One region of the Blastococcus sp. SYSU DS0753 genome, then DNA from elsewhere that is predicted to be linked to it. Evidence: predicted binding sites of a transcription regulator. Region 1 holds the regulator's gene; each other region holds the start of a gene.
The links. The regulator LexA, encoded in region 1, represses DNA repair genes until DNA is damaged. The targets are predictions, from matches to a motif close to TCGAACANNTGTTCGA.
Positions count from the first base shown of each region.

Region 2: the regulator LexA is predicted to act here: its motif matches at 5,014-5,029, upstream of ACI799_RS00105 (DUF222 domain-containing protein).
Region 3: the regulator LexA is predicted to act here: its motif matches at 2,710-2,725, upstream of ruvC (crossover junction endodeoxyribonuclease RuvC).
Region 4: the regulator LexA is predicted to act here: its motif matches at 3,634-3,649, upstream of ACI799_RS15610 (DUF222 domain-containing protein).

Region 1 covers NZ_JBJHAT010000002.1:259,114-266,326, forward strand. Annotated here, with positions in the region: gene nrdR (transcriptional regulator NrdR) at 1-51, opposite strand, end outside; gene ACI799_RS03195 (hypothetical protein) at 568-1,320, opposite strand; gene ACI799_RS03200 (LysM peptidoglycan-binding domain-containing protein) at 1,446-1,742, opposite strand; gene lexA (transcriptional repressor LexA) at 2,164-2,931, shown strand; gene ACI799_RS03210 (hypothetical protein) at 2,935-3,966, opposite strand; gene ACI799_RS03215 (phosphatase PAP2 family protein) at 3,938-4,660, opposite strand; gene hflX (GTPase HflX) at 4,719-6,209, opposite strand; gene ACI799_RS03225 (hypothetical protein) at 6,324-6,530, shown strand; gene dapF (diaminopimelate epimerase) at 6,535-7,213, opposite strand, start outside.
Region 2 covers NZ_JBJHAT010000001.1:19,388-26,600, reverse strand. Annotated here, with positions in the region: gene ACI799_RS00135 (penicillin acylase family protein) at 1-399, shown strand, start outside; gene ACI799_RS00130 (GNAT family N-acetyltransferase) at 396-983, shown strand; gene ACI799_RS00125 (hypothetical protein) at 1,015-1,587, shown strand; gene ACI799_RS00120 (reverse transcriptase family protein) at 1,735-3,165, shown strand; gene ACI799_RS00115 (precorrin-3B synthase) at 3,211-4,389, shown strand; gene ACI799_RS00110 (hypothetical protein) at 4,463-4,780, opposite strand; gene ACI799_RS00105 (DUF222 domain-containing protein) at 5,047-6,276, shown strand; gene ACI799_RS00100 (precorrin-8X methylmutase) at 6,418-7,038, shown strand; gene ACI799_RS00095 (precorrin-2 C(20)-methyltransferase) at 7,035-7,213, shown strand, end outside.
Region 3 covers NZ_JBJHAT010000012.1:58,509-65,721, forward strand. Annotated here, with positions in the region: gene yajC (preprotein translocase subunit YajC) at 1-215, opposite strand, end outside; gene ruvB (Holliday junction branch migration DNA helicase RuvB) at 364-1,488, opposite strand; gene ruvA (Holliday junction branch migration protein RuvA) at 1,485-2,123, opposite strand; gene ruvC (crossover junction endodeoxyribonuclease RuvC) at 2,120-2,692, opposite strand; gene ACI799_RS11435 (YebC/PmpR family DNA-binding transcriptional regulator) at 2,801-3,562, opposite strand; gene pdxT (pyridoxal 5'-phosphate synthase glutaminase subunit PdxT) at 3,559-4,188, opposite strand; gene pdxS (pyridoxal 5'-phosphate synthase lyase subunit PdxS) at 4,185-5,093, opposite strand; gene ACI799_RS11450 (hypothetical protein) at 5,142-5,693, opposite strand; gene ACI799_RS11455 (glycosyltransferase family 4 protein) at 5,705-6,919, opposite strand; gene ACI799_RS11460 (phosphatidylinositol mannoside acyltransferase) at 6,919-7,213, opposite strand, start outside.
Region 4 covers NZ_JBJHAT010000022.1:22,924-30,136, reverse strand. Annotated here, with positions in the region: gene ligA (NAD-dependent DNA ligase LigA) at 1-1,442, shown strand, start outside; gene ACI799_RS15610 (DUF222 domain-containing protein) at 1,476-3,512, opposite strand; gene ACI799_RS15605 (glyoxalase superfamily protein) at 3,911-4,555, shown strand; gene ACI799_RS15600 (ACT domain-containing protein) at 4,622-5,296, opposite strand; gene gatC (Asp-tRNA(Asn)/Glu-tRNA(Gln) amidotransferase subunit GatC) at 5,517-5,834, shown strand; gene gatA (Asp-tRNA(Asn)/Glu-tRNA(Gln) amidotransferase subunit GatA) at 5,831-7,213, shown strand, end outside.

The DNA.
Region 1 (7,213 bases):
CCGCGAGTCGATGACCCGACTGTCGGCGTTGTGGCAGAACGGGCAACGCACGGTGGTTCACCTCCCTTCGCGCCGCGCCCGCCACCGGCCGGCTGTGCACTCCCCTGGGGACATCCGGTGGATGCGCCGGGGACAACCTGAGGACCAGCCTGTGGACGGGCTTACAGCTCTGTAACTACTAGATGTAGGGGAACCCTAGGACGGGCCACACAAGATGTGCAAGTGATCGTTCCGTCGGCGTGTTCCGCCCCGACACTGCGGTGCGCAGGCGGAACAGCGGTCCCCAGCTGTCACAGGACACGCCGCGACGACGCGCCGAACTCCGTGCCCGACGCTCCCCGGAGAGGGTGCCGAGCGCGGCGACACACCGCAGGAACGACCCGGGGACGCTCGCCCCGGCAAGGCTGTGCGCTCATGCGCGGTTCCGACCCGCAGAACCACGCGCCGGCCGCACACCGATCGGCGAACTGGGCGGTCCGCACCCGGCCACGGGCGACCCGGCGGGCACGCGACGGCGGCGCCGAGCACCCCCACGGGGTCGACGCGGCGAGGGCCGCCGAACGACGATCAGACGCTGACCGCGCCGCCCACCCGGGGCCGCCGCGAGTGCGGGATCTGGTCACTCAACCGCATCGGGCGGGTCAGGAGATCCTGGTCGACGTCGGCCGGCGGGGTCCAGCCGCTCGCCGTGGAGCGGGTCTCGACCGTGCTCGCGGAGCGGGCCGCGGGCACCGACCAGCCACCGCCCCGCGGTCGGTCCTCACGGGTCGGGGACTGCGCGTCCGGCGCGCTCTCGACGACGGCCGGGAAGAGGTCGGTGTCGGCGGCGCGGTGCCGGCCCACGACCGGGCCGGACTCGGTGGCCGGAGCGCGGTGCCGACCCGGAGGAGGCACCGGCACCGAGGACGCCGGCGCGGCCTGCACGGGGTCGCTCTCCGGCGCGCGCCGGCGACCGCCCGGCCGCTGGGCACCGGTCCGCGGCTCACAGCGGTCGCGCAGCAGCGGCAGGCTGGCGGTCGCCTCGACATCGGTCGACGGACCGTCCCGGAGCGGTGCCGCGGACGGGGAGGCGGGCATCGCCTGCGTCACCGGGGACACCTCGACGACCGGCGACTCCGGGAGCCGCACATCCCCCAGGTCGATCCAGAGCGCCTGCTCTTCGCCTCCGGTGACGACCCGCACCCACATCTGGCACGCGCCGGAGTCGTCGTGTCGCCACCCCAACAGCTCCCCCGCACACCAGGCACCCGCCTGGTGGACCTCGACGGCCTGGGGACGAGTGGTGAACACGGCGGCGCGGTTCTCCATGACGCTGGACACGGACGTACCGTAGGTGGCCGACCAGCACGCACGGTGAACATGCCTGTACTGAGGGTTGACGAAGTCGCCGAGCCGCGTTGTGAACACCTTGCCCTGGCGCGCAGGCACCGAGCCCTGCGGGGCCGTCAGGGCAGGACGAGGACCTGACCAGGCGAGATGGCCGCGGAGCCGAGCCCGTTCAGCCGCTGGATGTCGACGACGACGTCGCGGACATCGCGCCCGTCGGCGACCGTGCCGGCGATGGACCAGAGCGTGTCACCCGGCTCGACGATCACATTGGTCGTCCCCATGAGCTCCAATCCGCCACCCGCATCCCCGAGGACGGCGCTGCCGAGGACGATCACGCCCGCGGCGAGGAGGAGGGTGAGGACCACGAGCACGCGACGGCCGCGCGACGTCAACCGGAGCGGCGGCTGCTCCACCCGCCCCCGACACCCCCGGCCGGGCGACCGCCCCACCGTCGCCCGCGGGCCGCTCGTCCTGCCGCGAGCCGGCGCGGGCTGGAGTTCGGACATCTCCGCGTAGGAGCGAGGTGGCGGGAGCACCCGGAGATGCCGGGCGGGTGGCGGACCGGCGCGCCGCTCCCCCGGGTCGACCGGCACCTGGCCGCGGACCCGCAGTGCCGTGCTGCTCGTCATGTGTTCAGCCCTCCTGGCCGGCACCCGCCGGACCCGAACGTGTGTTCGATTCGAACGCCTGTCCGATGTCTACCGGATGGGACCGACACTTGGGGAGCGACACGGGAAAGTTTCGAACACCTGTTTGAAGTGGCCGCCGATCGGCGCTACCGTTCCTCCGACGACGAGGGTCGAGAGCTGCGCGGGCAGCCGGCGAGGAGGAGACGTGGCGGACTCGAGCAGGACGTCCGGCAACCGGGGCGGCACCGCGGGCGTGGCCCCGGGGACGGCGGACGGTTCGGCGTCGGTACGGGCCTTTCCCGACCGCGCGGCCGATGGGGACGGGCTCACCCAGCGGCAGCGGCGGGTGCTCGAGGTGATCCGCGACTCCATCGACCGGCGCGGCTACCCCCCGTCGGTGCGTGAGATCGGCGAGGCCGTCGGGCTGTCCTCGGCGTCCTCGGTCGCGCACCAGCTCTCGGTGCTGCAGAAGAAGGGCTGGCTGCGGCGCGACCCCAACCGGCCGCGCGCCCTGGACGTGCGACTGCCCGGGGATGCCGGCCGGGCCACCGCCGCACCGGTCGAACCCCCCGTGGTCGGCGACGGCGCGCAGGCCGCCGCGCCCGCCTATGTCCCGCTCGTGGGCCGGATCGCCGCCGGTGGCCCGGTGCTCGCCGAGCAGGCGGTGGAGGACGTCTTCCCGCTGCCGCGCGAGCTGGTCGGCGAGGGAACCGTCTTCATGCTCAAGGTGGCCGGCGACTCGATGGTCGAGGCCGCCATCTGCGACGGCGACTGGGTCGTCGTCCGCCAGCAGCCGACCGCCGAGAACGGGGAGATCGTGGCGGCGATGATCGACGGCGAGGCGACGGTGAAGACCTACAAGCGCCGGGACGGTCACGTGTGGCTACTGCCGCACAACCCGGCCTACGAACCGATTCCCGGAGACGAGGCGACGATCCTCGGGCGGGTGGTGTCGGTCCTGCGCCGGGTCTGAGGGTCAGGTCCGGCGGCGCAGTTTCCCGCCCACCCAGATCACGAGAGTGGCGACGACGGCGGCGATCAGCGCCGAGGCGATCGGCGAGCGGTCCGAGCGGGTGAGTTCCGCGAAGGACGGCAGCGGGTCCTCCGCGGGAGTCGGGCTCGCGGCGGGCAGGGGAACCACGGTGACGGCGCTGGGCAGGCCCTCGCTCGCGACCACGAGCGCCCGGTTGTCGGCGGAGAAGCTGACGGCCTCGCCCTGCGGCGACTCGGGGAGCGCCACCCGCACCGGTTCGCCGGCCAGCGCACCGGGCACGTCCGAACCGGACAGCGGCCACACGTAGGCGTCCGTGTAGGTGCGCAGCGCCAGTGCGCTCCCGTCGCCGGCAACGGCACCTCCGGTGATCAGCAACTGCCCCGCACGACCCACGGGGCCACCCGGGGTTCCGGTGAGGGTGACGTTGACCGTGCCCACCCGCTCCATTGGCACAGTGCCGCCGTCGACGAGCGCGGCGGCGGGCCGGTAGACCCCGCTGGAGCCGAGCACTTCCTTGGTCACGAGGTACGGCGTTCCGTCCGGGGCCAGGAGCAGCGCCTCGGCGTCGTGCGCGCCGTCGGGGTAGGTCAGCCGATGCAGCGCTGCCGCGCCGTCGGGCCGGAGGACATGCAGCGCGACGGTGGCACGGCTCGTGCCGTTGTCACCGGTGTCGGCGATCCAGACGCTCCCGTCCGAGCCGACGCCGAGGTCTTCGGGGTCGAAGGGGTCCGCGGCCCCGGCCTGCACGTCGACCACCGCACAGGCGGCATCGAGCCCGAGGACTTCGACCCGGTCACCGCCGTCGTTGAGGGCGAGCATCTGCTCTCCTACCACCACCAGGCCGGACAGCTCGGCGAGTCGGGGGTCCGTGATGGCGCACCGGACCTCCGGCGCCGGCTCCTCCGCCGACGCGGACGCGGGGACGAGCACGGCCAGGGCGCCGGTCAGGGCGCTCGCGACGACGAGCCGACGCCGCCGGGCGCGGCTAGGAACTCGCTTGGCCTGCTCGGGCACGTACCAAGCGTGACAGAACCATCGCGTCCAGTGCATGAACCACGCCCAGGAGGACGATCCCGACAGCGGCGCCCACGACCGCGTCGGTGACCCAGTGGAAGTCCAGCGACACCATCGCCGCGCCAGTGGCGACCGGCCCGACGACGCTCAGCCACCAGAAGGTCCGCTGTACCGCCGGCGGGAGCCCGTACTCGACCGCCTGCCAGCGGGCCACCCCCCACATGAGCACTGCGTTGGCGACGTGACCGGAGGGGAACGAGGCGCCGTCGGCGTGGAAGAAGTAGGAGCCCGGGAACGCCGGCGCCGTCCGCCCGATCCCGTGCTTGATCGCGTACACCCCGGCGGTCAGCACCCCGAGCGCCAGCAGCACGCGGAGGGCCGGCATCCAGGTGCCGCGCCGCCACAGCAGGTAGCCGACCAGGCCGGCGAGGACGACGAGGATGGTCACGCGCCCGCCGAGCTGCGTGACCACCCACACCGCCGGGTAGCCCGGCGTGTCCCGCAGGCCCCAGTCGCTGACGATCTCCGACACCCGGAGGTCCATCCGCTCCGACGGCCCGTGGCGGAGCAGGTCGGCGGTGATGAGGACGCCGACCAGCAGCGCCACGGCGACCAGCCACCACGGCGGCCGGCCGGGCGGGACCACGGGGGCGGCGCGCGGTGACTCGGCCACTCGCACCGCGCCCCTGGTCACGCCGCCACCGTACCGGCCCGTGACCGGATCGTGATCCGAGCCGATCGACCGCCCCAGCTCAGCCCACCGGGACCGCGAACTCCTCGAGCACCGCGGCGAGGGCGCCGTCCACCCGCGCGGTGAGCCGTGTGCCGCCGTCCTCGTGCCGCTCGCCGAGCACCTCGCCGTCCCGGTGCACCCGGGCCACGAGATCACCGCGCTCGTAGGGCACGAGCACGTCGACCTCGACGTCGGGGTGCGGCAGCCGCTCGGCCACCAGCTTGCGGAGGGCGTCGATGCCGACGCCGGTGCGGGCCGAGACCCAGACCGCGCCCGGCAGGGCCTGGCGGAGGGTGAGGATGTCCTCCTCGCTCATCGCGTCGACCTTGTTGACGACGATGACCTCCGGCACGGCCGCCGCGTCGATCTCGCTCAGCACGACGTGGACGGCGTCGATCTGGCCGAGCGGATCGGGGTCGGAGCCGTCGACCACGTGCAGCAGCAGGTCCGCCGCGGCGACCTCCTCCAGCGTGGAGCGGAACGCGTCCACCAGCTGGTGCGGCAGGTGGCGCACGAAGCCGACGGTGTCGGTGAGCGTGTACTCCCGGCCGTCCGGCGACTGCGCCCGGCGCACCGTCGGGTCGAGGGTGGCGAACAGCGCGTTCTCCACCAGCACGCCGGCGCCGGTGAGCTGGTTGAGCAGGCTGGACTTGCCCGCGTTGGTGTACCCGGCGATCGCCACGCTCGGCACGGCGTTGCGTCCCCGGCTCGCCCGCTGGGTGGCGCGGGCGGTCGCCATGCCGGCGATCTCCCGCCGCAGCTTGCTCACCCGGGCGCGGATGCGCCGGCGGTCGGTCTCGATCTTCGTCTCACCCGGTCCGCGGGTACCGATGCCGCCACCGCCGGCGACCCGGCCTCCGGCCTGCCGGGACATCGACTCACCCCAACCGCGCAGCCGCGGCAGCATGTACTGCATCTGGGCGAGCTCGACCTGGGCCTTGCCCTCCCGGCTCGTCGCGTGCTGGGCGAAGATGTCGAGGATCAGCGCCGTCCGGTCGACGACCTTGACCTTGAGCACCTTCTCCAGCTGGTTGAGCTGGCCGGGGGTGAGCTCACCGTCGCAGATCACGGTGTCGGCGCCGGTGGCGGCGACGATGTCGCGGATCTCGTTGGCCTTGCCCGAGCCGACGTAGGTGGCGGCGTCGGGCTTGTCGCGCCGCTGGCTGACCGCCTCGAGCACCTGCGAGCCCGCCGTCTCGGCCAGGGCGGCCAGCTCGGCCAGCGAGCGGTCGGCGTCGGCCTGGGTGCCCTCGGTCCAGACGCCGACGAGCACGACGCGCTCGAGTCGCAGCTGCCGGTACTCGACCTCGGTGACGTCGGCGAGCTCGGTGGAGAGACCGGCCACCCGGCGCAGGGCGCCGCGCGCCTCGAGCGCGTAGGAGCCGGTGGTGTCGTCGGCCTCGGCCCACCGCCCGGTGGGCGCGGAGCGGGTGTCGAGGTCGGCCTGCTCGTCGAGAGGCAGGGCGTCGGGGGCGGTCGTCATCGTCTCCAGCGTGGCACGGTCCTGCATGGAAAGCACCTGAGTTGTCATCGCCCGGTACAACGCATCGACGCCCCGGATGCATCCCGACCGGCGGCAGGGGTAGGGCCAGCGCGACGAACGCGACGCACGGAGGAGGAACCGATGAGCGAGAGCGCATCGAGCCGGCTGGGTTCGAACAGCGAGCTGGACGACCCGGGCCGGGACCCCGAGGGCATCGGCGGCCCGCCGCGCAACCCGATGGGTGCCGGCGCCGACCAGGACAGCGGCCGGGGGGCGCCACCCACCCCTCCGGCCACCGGCGACGACGACGCGATGGTCCCGCTGCCGCCCGACGACGACCGCCGCTGACGCCTCAGGCCCGGAGCCACTCCGGGCACAGCGTGCCGGCCGACACCAGCACGGCCGGACCGCTGAGGACCGTCGTCCCGGGGGTCACCTGCACCGACAGGCGGCCCCCGGGGACGTCGACGACGACCGTGCCCTCGTCGGCGCCCGCGGCACGCAGGGCCGCGTAGGCCGCGGCGCAGGCGCCGGTGCCGCACGACCGCGTCTCGCCCACCCCGCGCTCGCTGACCCGCAGCCGCACGTGGGCACCCGGCTCCAGGACGTTCACCAGCTCGACGTTGACGCCCTCCGGGAACAGCCCCTCGTCGAACGCCGGGGTACCGGTCAGGTCCAGCTGCTCGACGGGCACGTCGGTCAGGCAGGCCAGGTGGGGGTTGCCCATGCTGACGGCGAGACCGGCGAACGCCCGGCCGTCGAGCAGCGCCTCGCCCTCGCCGAACGGGCGGGCGGGGCCCATGTCGACCCAGTAGCCGCCGTCGGCACCGGCGCCCACCCGGCGGGGCCCGCCCCGGGTGCCGACGAGCAGGCCGTCGGCGCAGGCGGCGCGGTCGACGAGCCCCTCGCTGATCAGCGCGTGCAGGAACAGCCGGATGCCGTTGCCGCACATCTCCGCGTAGGAGCCGTCGGCGTTGCGGTGGTCCATGAACCACTCGCACCGGGACAGGTCCTCCCCCAGCACGGCGGGA
Region 2 (7,213 bases), on a different contig from region 1:
GTCGACGCGCTGGCCCGGGACGCGCTGGCCGACGCGGCGGGGAGCACCGCCGCGACATGGGGGGCGACGCACCGACTGCGCACCGTGCACTCCCTCGACGGCACCCCCTGGGAGGACGTCGTCGCCCGGCCCGCCGACGGCGCGCCGCTGGCCGGCGACACCGACTGCGTCCTGGCCACGACGAGCCTCCCCGGGCTCACCGACGTCTGCCTGCGCGGCCCCGTCGCCCGCTACGTCTGGGACCTCGCCGACCGCGACGCCAGCCGCTGGGTCGTCCCGCTGGGCGCCGACGGGGTGCCCGGCCCGCACGCGGAGGACCAGACGGAGCTCTGGCTGCGCGGCGACCTCGTCCCCGTTCCCCGCACCGCCACCCCCGCCGTCCTGGAGGAGATCTCGTGACCGACGCCCGCCTCGTCGAAGGAACCAGCCCGTTCGGAGACGGCCGCACCCTCGGGGTGCGCCGGCTCGACCCCGACCGCGACGCCCCCCTGGTGCACTCCTGGGTGCGCGAGGAGCGGGCCCGCTTCTGGGGGATGACCGACCACACCGAGGACCAGGTGCGGGACGTCTACGCATTCGTGGACTCGCTGCCCACCCACCACGCCTACCTGGTGTCGGTCGACGACGCCCCCGTCGCGCTGCTGCAGACCTACGAGCCGGCCGCGGACCCGGTCGCCGAGACCTACCCCGTGCAGGACGGCGACCTCGGCGTCCACCTGCTGCTGGCCCCGGCCCGCAGCAGGGAGGCGGGCTTCACCGCCCGGTTCGTGGCCGCCCTCGCGGCGGTGCTGCTGGCGAACCCGGCCGTGCGCCGCGTCGTCGTGGAGCCGGACGCCGGCAACGAGCTGGCCTTGGATCGCGTCCGCCGGACAGGGTTCGAGCTGGGGCCGGAGGTGGACCTGCCGGAGAAGCGCGCCCGGCTCGCGTTCCTGTCCCGGGAGACCCTCGAGGCGCTGACCGGCGCGGCACGGACATCGGGCTGACGCGCCCGGTCGGCCGCCCTAGCCTGCCGCGGTGGCCTACGACGCGCTGACGGAGAGCATCGCGCTCCTCGAGCGCGGTGTGCCGGACTCCCCGCCGCGGATCAGCCGACGCCGGCGGTTCGCCCCGCTGGCCGTCGACGTCGACGGGGACGTCGCCTGCACCCTCTTCGCCCGCCGCAGCGTCGGCTGCGCGGTGCAGGAGGCCTGGGTGCTCGTGCGGCGCGGGGCCCAGTGGTCGCTGCTCGGGGGCGGCGGGGGCGGCGGGTTCGAGGACGACGACCTGGCCGACCGCCCCGCCGCCGCGGCCCTGGGCGGTCACCTCCTCTGGCGCGGCGGTGGCTCGTCGCTCCGGAACGCCGGGCGGCTGCTGCCCTGGGGTGCCCGGTACGTCAGCTACGCCGTGCTCCGGGCGAGCGCGGAGGTCGACCGGGTCGTCGTCGGTCCGCGGGAGATCAGGGTGCCGCGGCACGGGCACCTCGTGGTCGTCTGGGACGGCGTGCCGCCCCTCGTGGAGGCACGGGCCGCGGACGGCCGGTTGCTCGCCGCGCGTCGGGTGGACCTGCGGCGCCGCCGCCTCCCCGAGGCGTACCGCGACCCCGCGTGATCGCCCGACCAGCGCGGATCCGCCGCCCGGACTGGTCAGGGCCGGATCGGCCCCCTACCGTGGCCGGGTGCGGCGGGGAGGGCAGGACGACCGGCGAGGAGCCGGTCCCTCCGGGGCAACCCCGGGGTCTCGCAGCAGAGCAGGGCGATGCGTCACCCGCCGGACGGCGCGCTCCGCGCACGTCCCGGCGCCTCCGTCACGGAGCGGCTGCCCTCCCCGCCGTCGCGCTCGGCGGCCCCGCCGGTGACGGCCACCCGGCGCGCCGAGGTCACCGCGAACGGCATCGCCACCGCGCTGCTCGCCGGGCGGTGGCGGCGCCCGCAGATGGTGCGCCGGGTCGCCGTCGCGCTCGGGTACCGGCGCGCCCCCCGCTGGGTGGGCACGCTGGTCGGTGAGGTGCTGGGGGCCTACTGGCACCCACCGGCCGACCGCCCGCGGGAACTGGCCGCCTTCCTCCGCACGACGGGGGGCTGGGCGCGCGGTCAGGCGGCCGAGGTGCCGCCGCGGGTGGTGCACTGGGAGCCGGTGCCGACCGCCGTCGTCCGGCCCCGGCTGCCCACGGTGGAGCTGCCCGACCTGAGCGCCCTGGCCCGGCTGCTCGACCTCGACCAGGGCGAGCTGGCCTGGTTCGCCGACGCCCGCACCGTCGAGCGCACGGCGCCCGAGCCCCTGCGCCACTACCGCTGGCGGGCGGTGGACCGGCCGACCGGGGTCCGGCTGCTCGCCGCACCGAAGCCCCGGCTGAAGGAGATCCAGCGGCGGCTCCTGCGGCACGTGCTCGACCCGGTCCCGGTGCACGGTGCCGCGCACGGCTGCGTGCCCGGCCGGTCGGTGCGGACGGCGGCCGCCCCGCACGCCGGCGCCGCCGTCGTCCTGCGGATGGACCTGGAGCACTTCTTCGCGAGCGTCCCCGCGCCCCGGGTGCACGGGCTGCTGCTGGGCCAGGCCGGCCTCCCCGAGCCGGTCGCGCACGCGGTGACCGGCCTGGTCACCACCGTGGTGCCCGCCGCGGTGTGGCGGCGCATCCCGCCGCCGGAGGACCCCGTGGCCCGGGAGCGGCACCGGCGGCTGGGGACGCGGCTCGCCGTGCCGCATCTTCCGCCGGGTGCGCCCACGTCCCCGGCCCTGGCGAACCTGGTCTGCTACCGGCTGGACCGCCGGCTGGCCGCGCTCGCGGCGACTTTCGGCGCGACCTACACCCGCTACGTCGACGACCTGACCTTCAGCGGCGGCACCCGGGTGGGGCGCGGCCGGCTGGCCCAGCTGGTGGGTGGGATCGCCCGGGAGGAGGGCTTCCGGGTGAACGCCGCCAAGACACGCGCGACCGGCTCGGCCCGCCGGCAGGCAGTGCTGGGCGTCGTGGTCAACGAGCGCCCGGCGCTGCCCCGCCGCGAGCGGGACGAGCTGCGCGCGCTGCTGCACAACTGCGCCACCCGCGGCTGGACCACCCAGCTCCGCGGCCGCGACCCCGCCACGTTCCGGGACCACGTCCTGGGCCGGGTGGCCTGGGCGGCGTCGGTGGACCCGGCGTCCGGGGCGCGGCTGCGCGCGCTGGCCGAGCGCATCGACTGGAGCTGACCGCCGACGGCTCGGGCCGACCCGGGACGTAGCCTCGCGGGCGCCATGTCATCAGCCGGGCTGCCCACGCCTCCCCTCCGGGACCGGGCCGACGCCTGCCCCGGCGCGCTGCAGACCCACTCCGCCGCCGACGGCGAGCTCGCGCGGGTGCGGGTCCCCGGTGGACTGCTGGTGGGCGACCAGCTGCGCGTCCTCGGCGCGGCCGCCGTCGAGCTCGGGGACGGCGCGCTGGAGCTCACCAGCCGCGGCAACGTGCAGCTGCGGGGCCTGCGCCCCGGATCGGCCGGCGAGCTCGGCGGCCGGCTGGCGGCGGCCGGGCTGCTGCCCAGCGACAGCCACGAGACGGCCCGCAACCTGTTGGGCAGCGTGTTGAGCGGGCGGACCGGGGGTCTGCTCGACGCCCGGCCCTGGGTGCGCGACTTCGACGCCGGGCTGTGCGCCGACCCGTCGCTCGCCGCGCTGCCGGGACGGTTCCTGGCCACGTTCGACGACGGCCGGGGCGACGTCGCCGCCCTCGGCGGGGACGTCGGCCTGTTCGCGCTCGCCCCCGACGCCGTCGCGCTGACCCTCGCCGGCGCCGACTCCGGCCTGCGCGCCGGTCCGGCGGACGCCGTCGACCTCGCGCTGGCGGCCACCCGGGCATTCCTCGACGAGCGCGCCGCCCAGGGCGGAACGGCCTGGCGGCTGGCCGAACTCGCCGACGGGCCGGCACGGGTGGCGGCGCGGCTGGACGCCCCGGCCGGGGAGCGGGTCGAGGTGCCGGCCCAGCCGCGGATCCGCCCGATCGGTGCGGTGCGGCAGGACGACGGCCGCACGGCCCTCGCCGCGGTGGTCCCCCTGGGCCGGCTGACCGCCGCCCAGGTGTCGCTGCTCGCCGACGTCGCGGCAGAGGTGCAGCTGACCCCGTGGCGCGGGGTCGTCGCGCCCGACCTGGCCGACGGGTCGGCGGCCAGGTCGCTGGCCGACGCCGGGCTGGTGCTCGACCCCACGAGCCCGTGGACGCGCGTGACCGCTTGCGCGGGGCTGCCCGGGTGCGCGAAGTCCCTGGCCGACGTGCGGTCGGACGCGACCGCTGCCGTGATCACCGGATCCCTCCCGGCGGACGGGGCGCGGCAGCACTGGGCCGGGTGCGAGCGGCGCTGCGGCCGGCCCGGCGGCGCAGTGGTGGACGTGGTCGCGACCGGCACCGGCTACCGGGTCGAGGGCAGCGGCCACCCCGGCTGAGGCCGGCTCGCTCCGGCAGGGGTGACGGACAGCAGCCCACGATGCTGAACCCGGGGCTGGGGCGTGCGCCCTGTTACCGGTAGTCGCTCAGCAATGCGCGGAGCACGCGGCCGACGTCGGCCAAGACGTCATCGAGGTCGGTGAGGTCCCGCCACTCGTGCCGGACCAGCCGGCGTCGCCACCAGCGGCCGCGGACCTGGTCGACCGCGATGTCCTCGTCGAGCCCGTCGAACCACACCTCGATCGGCTCGCCTGCCGTCCTGGGCTCGATCGTCGTGCCCCAGCCGTAGACGGCCTCCCGCCGGTTCCCGGACTGCCAGAAGCGGTCGTGGTGCCGGTACGACACGGTGCCCTCGTGGTCACGCAGCACTGACTCGACGATCGCGCGCAAGGCCACCTGCTGGGCGGGCGGCTCCGGAGCGGGGAAAGTCGGGCACGGCGCGACGCTAGCCCGGAGCCGGGCCGGAGGACGCACGTGGCGGGTCGGGCCATGCGAGAGCGGGCACCCGCCGCAGTGAACTCCCGAGCACCACGACCGACCGCTGTCCACGCTGTGCTGAAATCTGTGGACAGGCTTCTGACCTGCACTTTCGGGTTGCCGAGGCCGGTCCGCCCGGCATGTATTCGTACATGCGTTCGACCGCTGCGGGTGATGCGCTGGACCGGTTGACGGCCGCGCTGGACGACCTGGCGGCCGAGGACCTGGCCGGCCGGTTCGGCCCGCAGCTGCTCGACCGGCTGCGGCCGCTGCTGGTGGCGCAGAACCGGCTCGCCGCGGAAGTCACCCGCACCGTGCGGGAGTGCGGGGTCACCTCCGCCGCCGAGCACGACGGGCAGCGGACGATGGCCTCCTGGCTGCGCGGACATGCCCGGCTGTCGTCGGCCGCGGCGTCCCGGGTGGTGCGCTCCGGGCGGGCGCTGCCCGAGCTACCGGCGGTGCGAGCCGCGTTCGCCGCGGGTGCGATCACGGCGGAAGCGGTCGCGGTGATCGCCCCGGTCGCCGCACCGGTGAACGTGGCCGCCGCGCAGGCGCACGACGTGGACCTCGCCGGGGTCGACGCAACCCTGGCCGAGGTCGCCGCGAGTCGCCTGCACGCCGAACTCCGCCAGGTCGTGGACCACTACCTGGCCCGGCTCGACCCCGACGGCCCCGAGCCCGATCCCACCGAGGGCCGGTCACTGGTGTTCGTCACCCACGCCGATGGCCGCGTCGGGTTCCGCGGCGAGCTCGACGCCGTCGGCGGGGAGAAGTTCCAGGCCGCGGTCGAGTCGATCGTGCAGGCCTCCCGCCCCGCCGGGGACAGCCGCACCCGCGCCCAGCAGTCCGCCGACGCCCTGGTCCAGCTGGCCGACAACCAGCTCGCCTCCGGCGCCCTGCCGGTCCTGCGCACCGTGAAGCCGCACGTCATCGTCCGGATCGACCTCACCGACCTGGTCGACCCCGCCACCGGACCGGGCGCGGCCACCACCGGGCTCGGCGCCACCATCTCCGCCGCCCGCGCCCGCTGGCTGGCCTGTGACGGCAACGTCTCCCGCATCGTCATCGGCCCCGACGGCGAGCTCCTGGACCTGGGCCGCCGGCACCGGGTCGTCCCGCCGGCCCTGCGCCGCGCGGTCGAGTACCGCGACCGGGGATGCGTGTTCGCCGGCTGCGACGCCCCCGCCCACTGGTGCGACGTCCACCACCTCGTGCACTGGGCCGACGGCGGAGAGACCTCGCTGGAGAACTCCGGGCTGTTGTGCGAACGCCACCACACCAAGGTCCACCACGGATTCCGCATCGAACGAGATACCGCCGGCCGATGGCACACCTACCGGCCCGACGGCACCGAGATCCTGATCGTCCCCCGCATCACCGGCCAACCCGAACACTCGCGCACCGGCTGAGCCACCGACGCACGACGAACCCTCCCCGGGTCCTGGGAGGGGTTCGTCGGCCTGCTCAAGCACGCAGCACAGCGGTGGGCTGGGACCGCCCGCCGTTCCCCGGAGCAGGTGGCCCGAGCGCGGGACGTAGCCTCCTGCCCGATGTACGACTACGAGAAGGACGGCGCCGAGATCTACCGGCGCTCGTTCGCCACCATCCGCGCCGAGGCGAACCTCGCGAACCTGCCCGCCGACGTCGCCCAGGTGGCGGTGCGGATGATCCACGCCTGCGGGCAGGTGGACCTCGTCGACGACATCGCCCACTCCCCCGACGTCGTGCAGCGCGCCCGCGAGGCGCTGAACGCCGGCGCACCGGTGCTCTGCGACGCGCAGATGGTGGCCAGCGGCATCACCCGGCGGCGGCTGCCGAAGGACAACGACGTCATCTGCACCCTGAACGACCCGCGGACCCCCGGGCTCGCCGCCGAGCTGGGCACCACCCGCACCGCCGCGGCGCTGGAGCTGTGGCGCGACCGGCTCGACGGCGCGGTCGTCGCGATCGGCAACGCCCCCACCGCGCTGTTCCATCTGCTCGAGATGGTGGCCGCCGGTGCCCCGCGCCCCGCCGCCGTGCTCGGCATCCCTGTCGGGTTCATCGGCGCCGCCGAGTCCAAGGACGCCCTGGCGGAGTCCGACCTGGAGTTCCTGGTGGTCCGGGGCCGGCGCGGCGGCAGCGCGATCACCGCGGCCGCCATCAACGCGATCGCGAGCACCGTCGAATGAGCGGACAGACGACCGGCCGGCTCTACGGGGTGGGGCTGGGCCCCGGCGACCCCGAGCTCGTCACGGTCAAGGCCGCCCGGCTGATCGGCGCCGCCGACGTCGTCGCCTTCCACGCCGCGCGGCACGGCCGGTCGGTGGCCCGCGGCCTGGCCGAGCCCTACCTGCGCGAAGGGCA
Region 3 (7,213 bases), on a different contig from region 1:
GCCACGACACCCGGCGCGATCTCGAGGTCGATGGTGGTCTCACCGACCCCGGCCACCGTGCCGTGCATCCCGCTGGTCGTCATGACCGGGGTGCCGACGGTCAGGGAGGCCAGCAGAGCCGCGTGCTGCTCCTGCATCTTCTTGCGCTGTCGCGCGGGCAGCACGAACAGCACGACGGCCAGCAGGGCCAGCATGATCAGCGGGAAGTACTCCACGACAGGTGTGCCTCTCTTCCGCGACTGGTTGCTCGCGGTGGGTGTGGCCCGGGACGGGACCGCTCGGGTGCATCGGTTGCCGTACGCACGGCGACCAGGCGGGACGCGCACGGCCCGGCCTGCGAGTTGCGCGCCAGCGTCCGGGAGTCTAGGCGTCGAACAGGGTCTCTGACGACGACCCCGGTGCCTGTGGGTCTGCTGTGACCCGGCCGAGCGCGACGCCGCCGGCCGGCAGCGGCCGGCCGAGGTGCGCCCAGGCGGCCTCGGTCGCGACCCGCCCGCGCGGCGTGCGGGCCAGCAGCCCGGCGCGCACCAGGAACGGCTCGCACACCTCCTCGACCGTGTGCGGCTCCTCGCCGACGGCGACCGCCAGGGTGGCGACGCCGACCGGCCCGCCACCGAACTTGCCGACCAGCGCGTCCAGCACCTCCCGGTCCAGCCGGTCCAGGCCCAGGTGGTCGACGTCGTACAGGGCCAGCGCGGCCTCGGCGACCTCGCGGGTCACCCGGCCGTCGGCCTCCACCTCGGCGTAGTCGCGCACCCGGCGCAGCAGCCGGTTGGCGATGCGCGGGGTCCCGCGGGAGCGCCCCGCGATCTCCGCCGACCCCTCGTCGGTCAGCTCCACCCCGAGCAGCGCCGCGCTGCGGGCCAGCACCCGCTGCAGGTCGGCCGGCTCGTAGAACTCCATCTGGCCGACGAAGCCGAACCGGTCCCGCAGCGGGCCGGTGAGCAGCCCGGCGCGGGTGGTGGCGCCGACCAGCGTGAACGGGTTGATCTCCAGCGGGATCGCCGTCGCCCCGGGGCCCTTGCCGACGATGACGTCGACCCGGAAGTCCTCCATCGCCATGTAGAGCAGTTCCTCGGCGGGGCGGGCGATGCGGTGGATCTCGTCGATGAAGAGGACGTCGCCGGGGGCCAGGTTCGACAGCATCGCGGCGAGGTCGCCGGACCGCTCGATCGCCGGCCCGCTGGTGATCTTCACCGAGGTGCCCAGCTCGGAGCCGATGATCAGCGCCAGGCTGGTCTTCCCCAGCCCGGGCGGGCCGGAGAGCAGGACGTGGTCGGGCGTGCGGCCACGGCGGCGCGCCCCCTCGAGCACCAGGGCCAGCTGGCGGGCGACCTTGGGCTGGCCGATGAAGTCGTCGAGCGAGTGCGGGCGCAGCGCCGACTCGACGACCCGCTCCTCGTCCCCCGCCTGCGGCGACACCGACCACTCCGGCGCCGCCTCGGCGGCCAGCTCACCGGTCAGCGACCGGTCGAACGGCGCGGTCACGACCTACCCAGCAGCTGGAGCGCCCGCCGCAGCAGCACCGCGACCTCCACGCTCCCGGTCGCCGCGAGCTGCTCGTCGGCCACCGGGGCCAGCTGGGCGACCGCCCCCTCGGCCTCCTTGCCGCTCCACCCCAGCCCGACGAGGGCCGAGGTGAGCTGGTCCCGCCACGGGGCCACCGGCGTGACCGACGGCAGCCCGGCGGGCGCCGGCGCGTCCAGCGAGGTGTCGGTGCTGGTCGAGCCGAGGCGGTCGCGCAGCTCGAGGATGAGCCGCTCGGCCCCCTTCTTGCCGATGCCGGGGACCTGCATGAGCGCCTTGACGTCGGCCATCGAGACGGCGCGGCGGACCTCCCGTGGCGGGTGGATGGCCAGCACCGCCTGGGCCAGCCGCGGCCCGACGCCGTTCGCCGTCTGCAGCAGCTCGAACAGCTGGCGCTCGTCGTCGTCGGCGAAGCCGTAGAGGGTGAGCGAGTCCTCACGCACGACCAGGCTGGTGGCCAGCCGGGCGGCCTCCCCCACCTGCAGCCGGGCGATCGTCCCCGGGGTGCACTGCACCGCCAGGCCGATCCCGCCGACCTCGACGACGGCGCCGTCGGGCCCCACCGCGGCCACCCGGCCGTGCACGCTGGCGATCATCGGGCCGCCACCCCCGTCCACCGGGGCAGCGTGCCGGTGGACCGCACCGGCGCGCCGATCCCGCCGGCGATCGCGGCGGTCCGCAGCCGCTGCTGCGCCGGGCCGCGCCACGCGTGGCAGACCGCCAGCGCCAGGGCGTCGGCGGCGTCGGCCGGCTTGGGGGCGGTGGCGAGCCCCAGGACCCGGGTGACCATGAGGGTGACCTGCTCCTTGTCCGCGCGGCCGTTGCCCGAGATCGCCGCCTTCACCTCGCTGGGCGTGTGCCAGGCGACCGGGCGGTCGGCCTGGGCGGCGGCCAGCGCGGCGACGCCCGCCGCCTGCGCCGTGCCCGTCGCCGTGCCCTTGTTGTTCTGGGTGAACACCCGCTCGATCGCCACGACGTCGGGACGGTGCTCGCGCAACAGCGCCGTGACGGCGGTGTGCAGCTCGAGCAGCCGCAGCTCGAGGTCGAGCTCGGCCATGGTGCGGACCACGCCGACGCCGACCGCCGTCGGCCGCGCCCCCGGGCGCCCGTCGACCACGCCCCACCCGCACCGGGTGAGGCCCGGGTCGATACCGAGCACCCGCATCGTCACGCTCCCGTCAGCCGAACTGGTGTTCGACCGAGGCTAACCGCAGCCCCCGACCGGACCCCGTCAACACGCCAGGTGATCTGACGAATCGGCACCGGGGTCCTTCTAGGCGTCGGCGGTGACCTTCTCCATGACGTCGTCGGGCACCTCGTAGTTGGCGTAGACGTTCTGCACGTCGTCGAGGTCCTCGAGGGCGTCGATGAGCTTGAAGACCTTGGTCGCCCCGTCCTCGTCGAGCTCCACCTGGACGCTGGGCAGGAAGCCGGCGTCGGCCGAGTCGTACTCGATACCGGCCTCCTGCAGCGCGGTGCGCACGGCCACCAGGTCACCGGGCTCGCAGATGACCTCGAGCGTGTCGCCCAGGTCGCGCACCTCCTCGGCGCCGGCGTCCAGCACCGCCATCAGCACGCTGTCCTCGTCGACGTCGCCGGACTTCGGCACCACGACCACGCCCTTGCGGGAGAAGAGGTAGGAGACCGAGCCGGGGTCGGCCATCGACCCGCCGTTGCGGGTCATGGCGGTGCGGACCTCCATGGCCGAGCGGTTCTTGTTGTCGGTGAGGCACTCGATGAGCACCGCGACACCGCCGGCCGCGTAGCCCTCGTAGGTGATGCCCTGGTAGTCGACGCCACCGGCCTCGGCGCCCGATCCGCGCTTGACCGCACGGTCGATGTTGTCATTGGGCACCGAGCTCTTCTTCGCCTTCTGGATGGCGTCGAAGAGCGTCGGGTTGCCGGCGGGGTCACCGCCGCCCGTGCGGGCGGCGACCTCGATGTTCTTGATCAGCTTGGCGAAGAGCTTGCCGCGCTTGGCGTCGATCCCGGCCTTCTTGTGCTTGGTCGTCGCCCACTTGGAGTGGCCGCTCACGGCTCTCCCCTCTCTGCGTCGGCCAGGTGAGCGCGCACGATGTCGACGAACAGCGCGTGCACCCGGCGGTCCCCGGTCAGCTCGGGGTGGAAGCTGGTGGCCACCACGTCGCCCTGGCGGACCGCGACGATCCTACCGTCGGCCGCACCGCCCACGACCCGCCCGAGGACCTGCACCCCCGGGCCGGCCTCCTCCACCCACGGCGCGCGGATGAAGACGGCGTGCAGCGGGCCCCCGCCGAGCCCGTCCAGCTCGACCCGGGTCTCGAAGGAGTCGGCCTGCCGGCCGAAGGCGTTCCGCCGGACGGTCACGTCCAGCCCGCCGACGGTCGGCTGCCCCGGCGGGGCGCCGACCAGCCGGTCGGCGAGCAGGATCATGCCCGCGCAGGTCCCGTAGGCGGGCAGCCCCGCGCGCACCGCCGCGCGCAGCGGCTCGAGCAGACCGAACCGCCCGGCCAGGGTCCCCATCGTCGTCGACTCCCCGCCGGGGACGACGATCCCGTCGACGCCGGCCAGCTCCTCCGGCCGGCGCACCGGCCGCGGCTCGGCCCCCTCGGCCCGCAGCACCGCGAGGTGCTCGCGGACGTCGCCCTGCAGCGCCAGCACCCCGATGACGGGGGCGGTCACCACCCGCGGGTGGCGTAGCGCTCGGCCGCCGGCAGCGTCGAGACGTCGATCCCGACCATCGGCTCGCCCAGCCCGCGCGAGACCTTGGCGATCACGTCGGGGTCGTCGGAGAACGTCGTCGCCTGCACGATGGCCGCCGCCCGCTGCGCCGGGTCGCCGGACTTGAAGATGCCCGAGCCGACGAACACGCCCTCGGCGCCCAGCTGCATCATCATCGCCGCGTCGGCCGGGGTGGCGATGCCACCGGCGGTGAACAGCACCACCGGCAGCTTGCCGAGCCGGGCCACCTCGGCCACCAGGTCGTACGGCGCCCGCAGCTCCTTGGCGGCCACGAAGAGCTCGCTCTCGTCGAGGGTGCCCAGCGCCTTGATGCCGGCCCGGATCGACCGCATGTGCCGGGTGGCCTCCACGACGTTGCCGGTGCCGGCCTCGCCCTTGGACCGGATCATCGCCGCGCCCTCGGAGATGCGCCGCAGCGCCTCGCCGAGGTCGGTGGCGCCGCAGACGAACGGCACGGTGAACGCGTGCTTGTCGATGTGGTGCGCCTCGTCCGCGGGGGTGAGCACCTCGGACTCGTCGATGTAGTCCACACCGAGGGACTGCAGCACCTGCGCCTCGACGAAGTGGCCGATGCGGGCCTTGGCCATCACGGGGATGGAGACGGCGTCGACGATCCCCTGGACCATGTCCGGGTCGCTCATCCGCGCGATGCCGCCCTGGGCGCGGATGTCGGCCGGCACCCGCTCCAGCGCCATCACCGCCACGGCGCCGGCGTCCTCGGCGATCCGGGCCTGCTCTGGCGTGACGACGTCCATGATGACGCCGCCCTTGAGCTGCTCGGCCATGCCGCGCTTCACGCGGTCGGTACCGGTCCGGGCGACGGACGGGTCGGGCTGCGTCGTCACAGGTTTCCGCCTTGGGGTCGAGAACGGGGGTCCCCCACCCTACGGGCGTCAGCCGGCGAGGCGGCCGGCCACGTCGGCGTCCTTGGTCACGTCGCCCAGGCGGTCGTCGATGTCGAAGTAGCGCGGCAGCGGGCGCGTGCGGTGCAGGCCCGCCCAACGGGGGAAGCGCCGGCCGCGCAGCTCGCGGGTGTCGCGCACGGCGTCGTTGTAGAACCGGCGGGCCAGGGCGACCCGCGTCTGGGTGCCCGCCAGGTCCGCGCGCAGCGCCGCGGGGACGCCCGGCAGGCCGGGCGGCAGCTCGCGCAGCTGGTGCCCGAGCGCGTTCTCCGCCAGCTCGCGGTCCCCCGCGTCGCGGGCCGCGCGCGCCTCCGCTGCGTGCGACACCAGGCCGAGCCGGACCTCGGCGGCGAGGGCCGCTGGGTGGTGGCGGGCCAGCTCCTCGGCGAGCCCGGCGCGGCGCTGCAGCTGGGCGTCCAGCGTCGCCCAGGCCCGGTCGACCCGGGCGTCCAGCCGCCGCAGCCGGGTGAGCGTCCAGCCGGTCCAGACCACCAGGAGCAGGAGCACTCCGGCGGCGAGCAGCAACCAGGCCAGGGACGTCACGGTCCCCGAGGCTAGCGGCGCGGCCGCCGGATGCGGGGAGGTCCGGCCGCGGTGCCTGTCGGCGGCACGCCGGGGAACTCGTCCTCGGGCGCCGCGGTCACCACGCCGCCGCCGGGCGGCAGGACGGTCTCGTACACCGCCAGGACGCGGCGGGCGAGCACCTGCCAGTCGTAGCGCGCGGCCACCTGGGAGCCGCGCGCGGCGAGCTCGGCGCGCCGGGCGGGGTCGGCGAGCAGGTCCGCGAGCGCCCGGCCGAGCGCGGCCGGGTCGTCGCGTCGCACCACGACTCCCGCGGCCCCGTCGTCCAGCACCCGGACGAAGGCGTCCAGGTCGCTGGCGACGACGGGCGCCCCGGCGGCCATCGCCTCGATGAGGATCACGCCGAACGACTCACCGAGCAGGTTGGGTGCGCAGTAGACGTCCACGCTCCGCAGCAGCGCCGCCTTGTCCGCCTCCGAGACCTCCCCGAGCAGGGTCACGTGCGGCCGCAGCTCGGTGCCCACCATGGACCACAGCTGGTCGGCGTCACCGCGTCCGGCGATGAGCAGCCGCACCGCCGGGTGGGTCCGGACGACGGTGCGCAGCGCCGCCAGCAGCACCGGCAGCCCCTTGCGGGGCTCGTCGAACCGCCCGACGAAGCCGATGGTGGGCGGGGCGCCCGTCCCCCGGCCGTAGCCGGGCAGCGGCGGCCCGTCGGCGAAGAACGGCACGTGCACGCCGTTGGGGATGATGACGGCGTCGCCCCCCAGGTGCTCGACCTGCACGCGCCGGGCGAAGTCGGAGACGGCGATCCGGCCGCTGATCTTCTCCAGCCAGGGCCGCGTCATGGGGCCGACGGCGGCCAGCCACTTGGAGCGGGTCGTCGCCGCGTGGAAGGTCGCCACGATCGGCCCGGTCGCGATCATGCAGACCAGCAGGGACACCGACGGGGTCGCCGGCTCGTGCACGTGGACGACGTCGAACCGGCCCTCCCGGAGCCAGCGGCGCACCCGCGCGGCCGACACGGGGCCGAACTGGAGGCTCGCCATCGAGCCGTTGTACGGGACCGGGACGGTGCGGCCGGCGAAGGTGACGAAGGGGTCGGTGACCGACTCCTCGTGCTGCGCGGGCGTGAGCACCTCCACGTGGTGGCCCATCCCGCGCAGCGTCACGGCGAAATCGCGCACGTGGTACTGGACACCACCGGGGACGTCCCAGCGGTAGGGGCAGACCAGGCCGATGCGCATCAGTCCGCGCCCCCCCGGCCGGGCGCGACCGGATCGGCCGGCACGTCGGGCCAGATCCGGCCGAGCATGTGCCAGTCCTCGGGACGCTCGGCGATCCCGGCGGCGAACACGTCGGCCACCTGCTGCATCGCCGTCCCCACCCGGTCGGCGAGCCGGCCGGGACCCCGGACCGGCACCTCGGGCGAGATGCACATCCGCCACCCGGTCGCGGTGAACTGGCAGACCGCCGGCACGAGGGCGGCACCGGTGCGCTCGGCCAGCAGCGCCGCGCCACCGGGCATGGTGGCCGCCCGG
Region 4 (7,213 bases), on a different contig from region 1:
ACCCGAAGGTCACCGCGTCCCGCCCGCTGCGGATGGTCGTCCACGGGCTGGGCGCCCGCACGGGCTTCGAGCCGGAGCGGCAGTCGGCGGCCTACGAGGGCCTGCGCGCGCTGGGGCTGCCGGTGAGCGACCGCTTCCAGGTCGTCCCCGATCTCGAGGGCGTGTGGGCCTACATCGAGCGCTACCGCGAGCAGCGCCACGCGGTGGAGCACGAGATCGACGGTGTCGTGGTGAAGGTGGACCAGGTCGCGCTGCAGCGTCGGCTGGGGTCGACCTCCCGGGCGCCGCGGTGGGCGATCGCGTTCAAGTACCCGCCGGAGGAGGCGACGACGAAGCTCCTGGACATCCGGGTCAACGTCGGGCGCACCGGCCGGGTGACGCCGTTCGCCTTCATGGAGCCGGTGAAGGTGGCCGGGTCGACGGTGCAGCTGGCCACCCTGCACAACGCCAGCGAGGTGAAGCGCAAGGGCGTGCTGATCGGCGACACGGTCGTCATCCGCAAGGCCGGTGACGTGATCCCCGAGGTGCTGGGCCCGGTCGTCGCGGCCCGGACCGGCGACGAGCGCGAGTTCGTCATGCCGACCCACTGCCCCGAGTGCGGCACGGAGCTGCGGCCGGAGAAGGAGGGGGACGCCGACATCCGCTGCCCCAACGCCCGGTCCTGCCCGGCGCAGCTGCGGGAACGGGTCTTCCACGTGGCGGGGCGTGGCGCCTTCGACATCGAGAACCTCGGCTACGAGGCGGCGGTCGCACTGCTGCAGAGCCGGCTGCTCACCGACGAGGGCGATCTGTTCTTCCTCGACGAGGAGCAGCTGCAGCGCTCGCCGTTCTTCACGCGGAAGAACGGCACCCTGTCGGCCAACGGCGCCAAGCTGCTGACCAACCTGCAGGTCCGCAAGGACGTGCCGCTGTGGCGGGTGCTCGTCGCGCTGTCGATCCGGCACGTGGGGCCCACCGCCGCGCAGGCGCTGGCCCGCGACTTCCGGTCGATGGACCGGATCATCGCCGCCACGGAGGATGAGCTGGCCGCCGCGGACGGCGTAGGTCCGACGATCGCGAGGTCGGTGCGCGACTGGTTCGCCGTCGACTGGCACCGCGACGTCGTGGAGAAGTGGCGGCAGGCCGGGGTGCGCATGGCCGACGCGGCCGAGGACGCACCCCCGGGACCGCTGACCGGCGTCACCGTGGTCGTCACCGGGTCGCTGCGCGACTTCAGCCGCGACCAGGCGATCGCGGCGATCCAGGAGCGGGGCGGCAAGGTGACCGGTTCGGTGTCGAAGAAGACCGGCTTCGTCGTCGTGGGCGCCGACCCGGGCAGCAAGTACGACAAGGCGGTGCAGGTGAAGGCACCGATCCTGGACGACGACGGCTTCCGGGTGCTGCTGGAGCAGGGGCCGGACGCCGCCCGCGAGGTCGCGTCGATCGGCGACGGCAGCGAGTAGCCCCGCGGCCGGGTGCGCCAACGATCACCTGGGTCAGTAGGGCGGGGGAGTCGTGCTCGCCACCATGCCGGTCGGTGTGGTGACGGTGAGCGTGCCGTCGGGCGCGAGGTCGTAGGCCCAGCCGGGCGCCTGGTGCTTGCCCCGGTGGTGGCGGGTGCAGAAGCCGGTGAGGTTCTCCGCACTCGTCGGCCCCTCGGGGTAGGGGCGGTCGTGGTCGAGCTCCCCGCCCAGCGGGACGCGCCGGCGGCAGCTCGGGAAGCGGCAGCGGCGGTCGCGGGCGCGGATGTACCGGTCGAGCGCGGCCCCGGGTCGATACCCGTCGGTCGGGCCGGGCGGGTCGAGCCCCGGACGGCCGGTGAGGTCGTGCGTGCACCGGGTCGGCGCGCGGCGGCAGGCGGCGTCGCCGCAGTGGGCCAGGCGGCGGAGTTCGCGGCTGTCGGTGAGCGCGAGCAGCGCGCCGGTGAGTTCGTCGACCACCGCGATCCGCGGTCGGTCGACCAGCGTCCCGCCGCTGCTCGCATCGAGCAGCGCGGCGAGGGCTGCCCGGCGGGACTCCCCGGCGTCGGCGCAGGCGTCGAGATCGCTCGGCGCACGAGTGACCCGGCCGGCGGCGCTGCGCAGCCACGCGCTCTCGTCCTGGCGGTCGGCGCGCTGGGCGTCGGCCACCATCCTCCGGGCGCGACCGATCGCCCGGTCCAGGCCGAGCAGGGCGTCTGCGGCGGCCTGCAGCGACCCGTGCGCGTTGGCCCAGTGAGAGGAGCTGTCGCCGTCGTCTGTCCCTGGTTCCACCTCGGTGCCGGGCCCGGGGTCGGGTTCCGGGTCAGGGCCGGGGCCGTGTTGCGGTTCCAGCCCGGGATCGGGGGATCCTTCCGCTTCGGGGTCCGGCGCCGGCTCGGAGAACGCCCCGGCTGCTTCGAGCCAGGCCTCGAAGCGGGCCTCCTCGGCCCACCGCCGGAGGAGCTCGTCCTCCGGGGTGTAGTCCGCGCCGCCCCATTCGCCCCGGAGAGCGCGGGCCTCGACCTCCGCCCACCACCGCTCGTCGGCCTCCCGCCACTCCGTGGCCCGGGTGTGCAGCGGCCAGGCATCGGTGGGGCAGACGTCGTCGGGCGAGGAGTCGGTGCCGTGGGCGTCCTCCGGCCGGCTGTCGGCCCGGCCATCTCCTGTCGGCGAGTGGCCGTCCGCGGCCGTCGTGGCGCCCTCCTCGCAGGGATCCGGCGCCGGCCCGGGCAGCAGGCCCAGGGCGCGGGCGAGCGCGCGGACGACCTCGGCCGGTACGGGTTCACCGCCGATCTCACCCGGCTGGTCGCCGCCGAGCAGGGTTCGCACCCCCGCGACCACGGTCAGCTGCGCCTGCACGGCGGGCAGTTCGTTCTGCTCCGGCCGGAGCACCAGGTCGAGCAGGCAGTCGGCCATCTTCTGGCCGCGCGTCCTGCGGTCGTCCGGGTCGTCCAGATTGTCGGCGTAGCGCCCCAGCGCATCCAGCAGCGCCTGCGCTTCGGGCACCGTGAGCAGCGCGCCGAGGACCGCCATGCCCTCGCGGCGATCGGGCCGGACGGAGACGCCTCGCTCGCGGAGGGCCGCAGCCAGCCGGGCGGCTTCGTCGCGTGCGTCACGGGCCAGGCCGAGCCGGCGCGCCTTGGCGCCGAGCTGCGCAGGTGTGGTCACCCGGCCGGACATCCACCGGAGCAGCTCCCGTTCGACGGCGGCCCGCTTCGCCGCGTCGGCGATCGGCGCCACCCGCTCGAGCATCGGCCAGAGGTGTCCCGGGTGGAGATCTCCGCGTTCCAGTGCGGCCAGCGTTCCCGGGAGACGGTGCACCAGCGTCAGCGATCGCGTCAGCAGCTGCTCGGCCGCCTGGGTGGAGATCGACAGGGCCACCACCAGCTCCTGCGCTGCCCACTCGCTGACGTCGGCCAGCACCTCCGGCCGGGCGGCGCGGCGCTCCTCGCTCATGGCCCCCGGCTGGCCCGCCGGGCGATCGGCCGAGGCGGGACGGGTGGCGGCGAACTCGGCGACCGCCCGGGCGCGCAGCGCGGTCTGCCGGGCGATCTCCCGGTCCGCCGCCTGCACAGCACCCAGCGGACCGGTGGCCCAGCCGGCGGCGGGCGCCGAGGCAGCGGAGGCGCCCGATGCCGGACGACCCGACGCGGACGGAGGGAGCGTCGTCCCTGACGTCGTCCCGGTCATGCCTTCGATCATGTGTTCGAAGGAACGTCGGTGCAAGCGAAGCACGAAGAAGGCGCAGGTCAGGGGCTCAGCGACCAGGCCTCGAGGCGTCCGGAAGGGGGTTGACCGACCTGCTGCGGCTGCCTAGGTTCCTGCTCGGCTGATGCGGCCGGCCGCTCGCGCCCCCGGGGGTGTGGTGAACGCATCGTGACTTCACTGACCTGTCCACCGGTCCACCACGGCGAACCAGTCAGCAACGCGAGCACTGGCGTGCATCGACGGGTTCGCCGATCGGAGGATCCATGTCGGACGCCGAGTCGAGGCGCGATCCGGACAGCCGGTCCGCCAAGCAGATGGCCAGGCGGCTCCGCGCCGCGCTGCGCGAGCGGCAGGGGCTCGAGCTGACGCACGGCCAGTGCCTGGAGCTGGTGGCGCGCCAGTTGGGCGCGGCGGACTGGAACACCCTCAACGCCAGGCTCGCGCCGTCCCCGGTGCGGGTGCCGTGGGGTGGGTCGGGCACCACCATCCCGGTGTTGCGAATCTTCTCCGTCGACGTCGCGTTGCAGTTCTACGTCGACTTCCTCGGGTTCCGCCTGGATTTCGGGGGCCCGTCGGGCGGAGAGGGGACGCCCTTCTACGGGCAGGTCACCCAGGCGTCCACCACGTTGCACCTGACCGAGGTCGCCTACACGCCCGGCGCCGGAGCCACGGTGCTGGTCTGGATCGCGGGGTTGGACTCCCTCCGGGAGGAGCTGAACGCCCGCCGGGCGGAGGTGCCGGTATGGGGCCCGGCGGTCTGGGTGCCCGAGATCGAGGAGGCGCCGTGGGGAGCTCGCGTGCTGACCCTTGCCGACCCGTTCGGCAACCATCTCCACCTCAACGAGCCCACCGATGCGGAGGCCCGGCGCTTGCTGCCCGCGTGGGGAGCCGTGGGTTCCTCCGGTTGAGCGGCGAGCGGTCCTGGTGGCGCCCGAGCGGGGTGCCGGCCGCTGGTGGCGGTCGCCGAATGCCGGTCAGGGCGGCGGCAGGTGGGCGACCGTCGTCGCGATCCCGGTGAAGTGGGCCAGGCGGAGGAGCTCCGACCGGCGGAATGCCGGGCCGCCGGAGCGGCCGAGCACGATGGCCCGGCCGGCGCCGTAGGGCACGGCCATCATCTCGATGGCCATCTCCTGCCACCGCTCCGGCAGCCAGGGGTCGTCGCTGGGCAGCAGCCGCGGGCCGCTCAGCGGCAGCCACGGCAAGGTGAGGCCGGGAAAGGCCGGCGCCGCGTCCGAGGCCGCGAGCACCGCGCCCTCGGTCAGCGGGGCCGGTTGCCCCGAGTCGTCGAGGATCACCGCCCAGCCGCTGTGGAAGACCCGCGGCAACGACGCGGTCAGCAGCTCGGTCGGCGGGCGATCGCCGCGGGCGAGCGCATCCAGCAGGTCCAGTTCGCGGTGGGTGTCCAGCGGGCCGGCGAAGGGGCGCAGCGACTCCACCCGCACGCCGTCGACCGCCTGCGCCACCGTGATGAGGCTGTCGGGCAGCCGGTCGCCCGGCAGGTCCACGACGACGTCGTCGACCGCGATCCCGTTGCCCCGCTCGAGCACGTCCACCGAGACGATGTCGATGCCTGCGGTGCCCAGTGCGGTCGCCACCGCACCGAGGATGCCCGGGCGGTCGGGCAGCACCAGGCGCAGGAGATAGGACACGGTTCCTCCGGGTCATGGGCCCCATGGCCCCCTTCCGGGGCCCGCCGCGAGCCTGCGAGCGGTGGGGAGGAGGGGGGCCTCGTTCGATCTCCGTCGATCGCGATCGGGAGGAGCCTCTCACGCTGACCGGCGTCCGGAGGGCCCCACGTAGAGTGGCCCGGTCACGCCCCGGGCCGAGAGCGGGCCGCCGGGCACCGCCGAAGTGGAGTTCCGCCGCAGCATGAGCACCCCCTCCCCGAAGGGTCGACTGACCCGTGACGAGGTGGCCCACCTGGCACACCTGTCCCGGCTCGCCGTGAGCGACGAAGAGCTGGATCTCTTCGCCGGCCAGCTCGCCGCCGTGCTGGACGCCGTGGCGCAGGTCGGCAAGGCCGACGTCGCCGAGGTCGCCCCGACCACGCACGCCGTGCCCATGACCAACGTCATGCGCCCCGACGCCGCCCGCCCGAGCCTGCCCCGCGACGTCGTCCTCGCCGGCGCCCCGGCCGCGGAGGACGACCGCTTCCGGGTCCCGCGAATCCTCGGGGAGGAGGCGTGACCATCCCGACCACGAGCGCCGCCGCGCTCAGCGAGGCGCTGCAGGCCGGCGAGGTGAGCGCGGTCGAGGTGACGCGCGCGTACCTCGACCGGATCAGCGACCAGGACGCCGTCATCGGCGCCTACCTGCACGTCGACGCCGAGGCCGCGCTCCAGGCCGCCGGCGAGGTCGACGCCGCCCGCGCCGCCGGGGCCGAGCTCGGCCCGCTGGCCGGCGTTCCTCTCGCCCTCAAGGACGTCGTCGTCACCGAGGGCGTGCCCACCACCAGCGGCTCCAGGATCCTCGAGGGCTGGCGGCCGCCCTACGACGCGACCGTCGCCGCACGGCTGAAGGCCGCCGGCACGGTGCTGCTCGGCAAGACCAACATGGACGAGTTCGCGATGGGCTCGTCCACCGAGAACTCCGCCTACCAGGTCACCCGCAACCCCTGGGACACCGACCGCATCCCGGGTGGCTCCTCGGGTGGCTCCTCGGCCGCGGTCGCCGCGGGGCTGGCCCCGTGGGCCATCGGCACCGACACCGGCGGGTCCATCCGCCAGCCGGCCGCCGTCACCGGGCTGGTCGGCCACAAGCCCACCTACGGCTCGGTCTCCCGCTACGGGCTGATCGCCTTCTCCTCGAGCCTCGACCAGGCCGGCCCCATGACGCGGACGGTGCTGGACGCCGCACTGCTGCACGAGGCCATCGCCGGGCACGACCCGCTGGACTCCACGAGCATCGACGCGCCGGTGCCCGTGCTGGCCGAGGCCGCGCGCCGCGGCGCCCAGGGGGAGCTGGCCGGGCTGAAGGTCGGCGTCGTCCGCGAGCTGGGCGGGGAGGGGCACACCGACGGCTACGAGGACGGCGTCCTCGCTCGCTTCCGCGAGACGGTGGCCCTGCTGGAGAGCATGGGCGCGGAGGTCCGCGAGGTCTCCTGCCCGGCGTTCGACCTCGCCCTGCCGGCGTACTACCTGATCGCGCCCAGCGAGGCGTCGTCCAACCTGGCCCGCTTCGACGGCGTCCGGTACGGCCTGCGGGTCGGTGACGACGGCAGCCGCGACCTCGACGAGGTCATGGCGCTGACCCGCGAGCAGGGCTTCGGCCCGGAGGTGAAGCGCCGGATCATCCTCGGCACCTACGCGCTGTCGGCCGGCTACTACGACGCCTACTACGGGCAGGCGCAGAAGGTGCGCACCCTGATCACGCGGGACTTCACCACCGCGTGGGACGACGTCGACGTGCTGGTCAGCCCGACCAGCCCCACCGTCGCGTGGTCACTGGGTGACCGCGTCGACGACCCGATCGCCATGTACGCCGCCGACCTGTGCACGCTGCCGGCCAGCCTCGCGGGCATCCCGGCCATCTCGGTGCCGTGCGGGCTCTCCGAGGGCCTGCCGGTC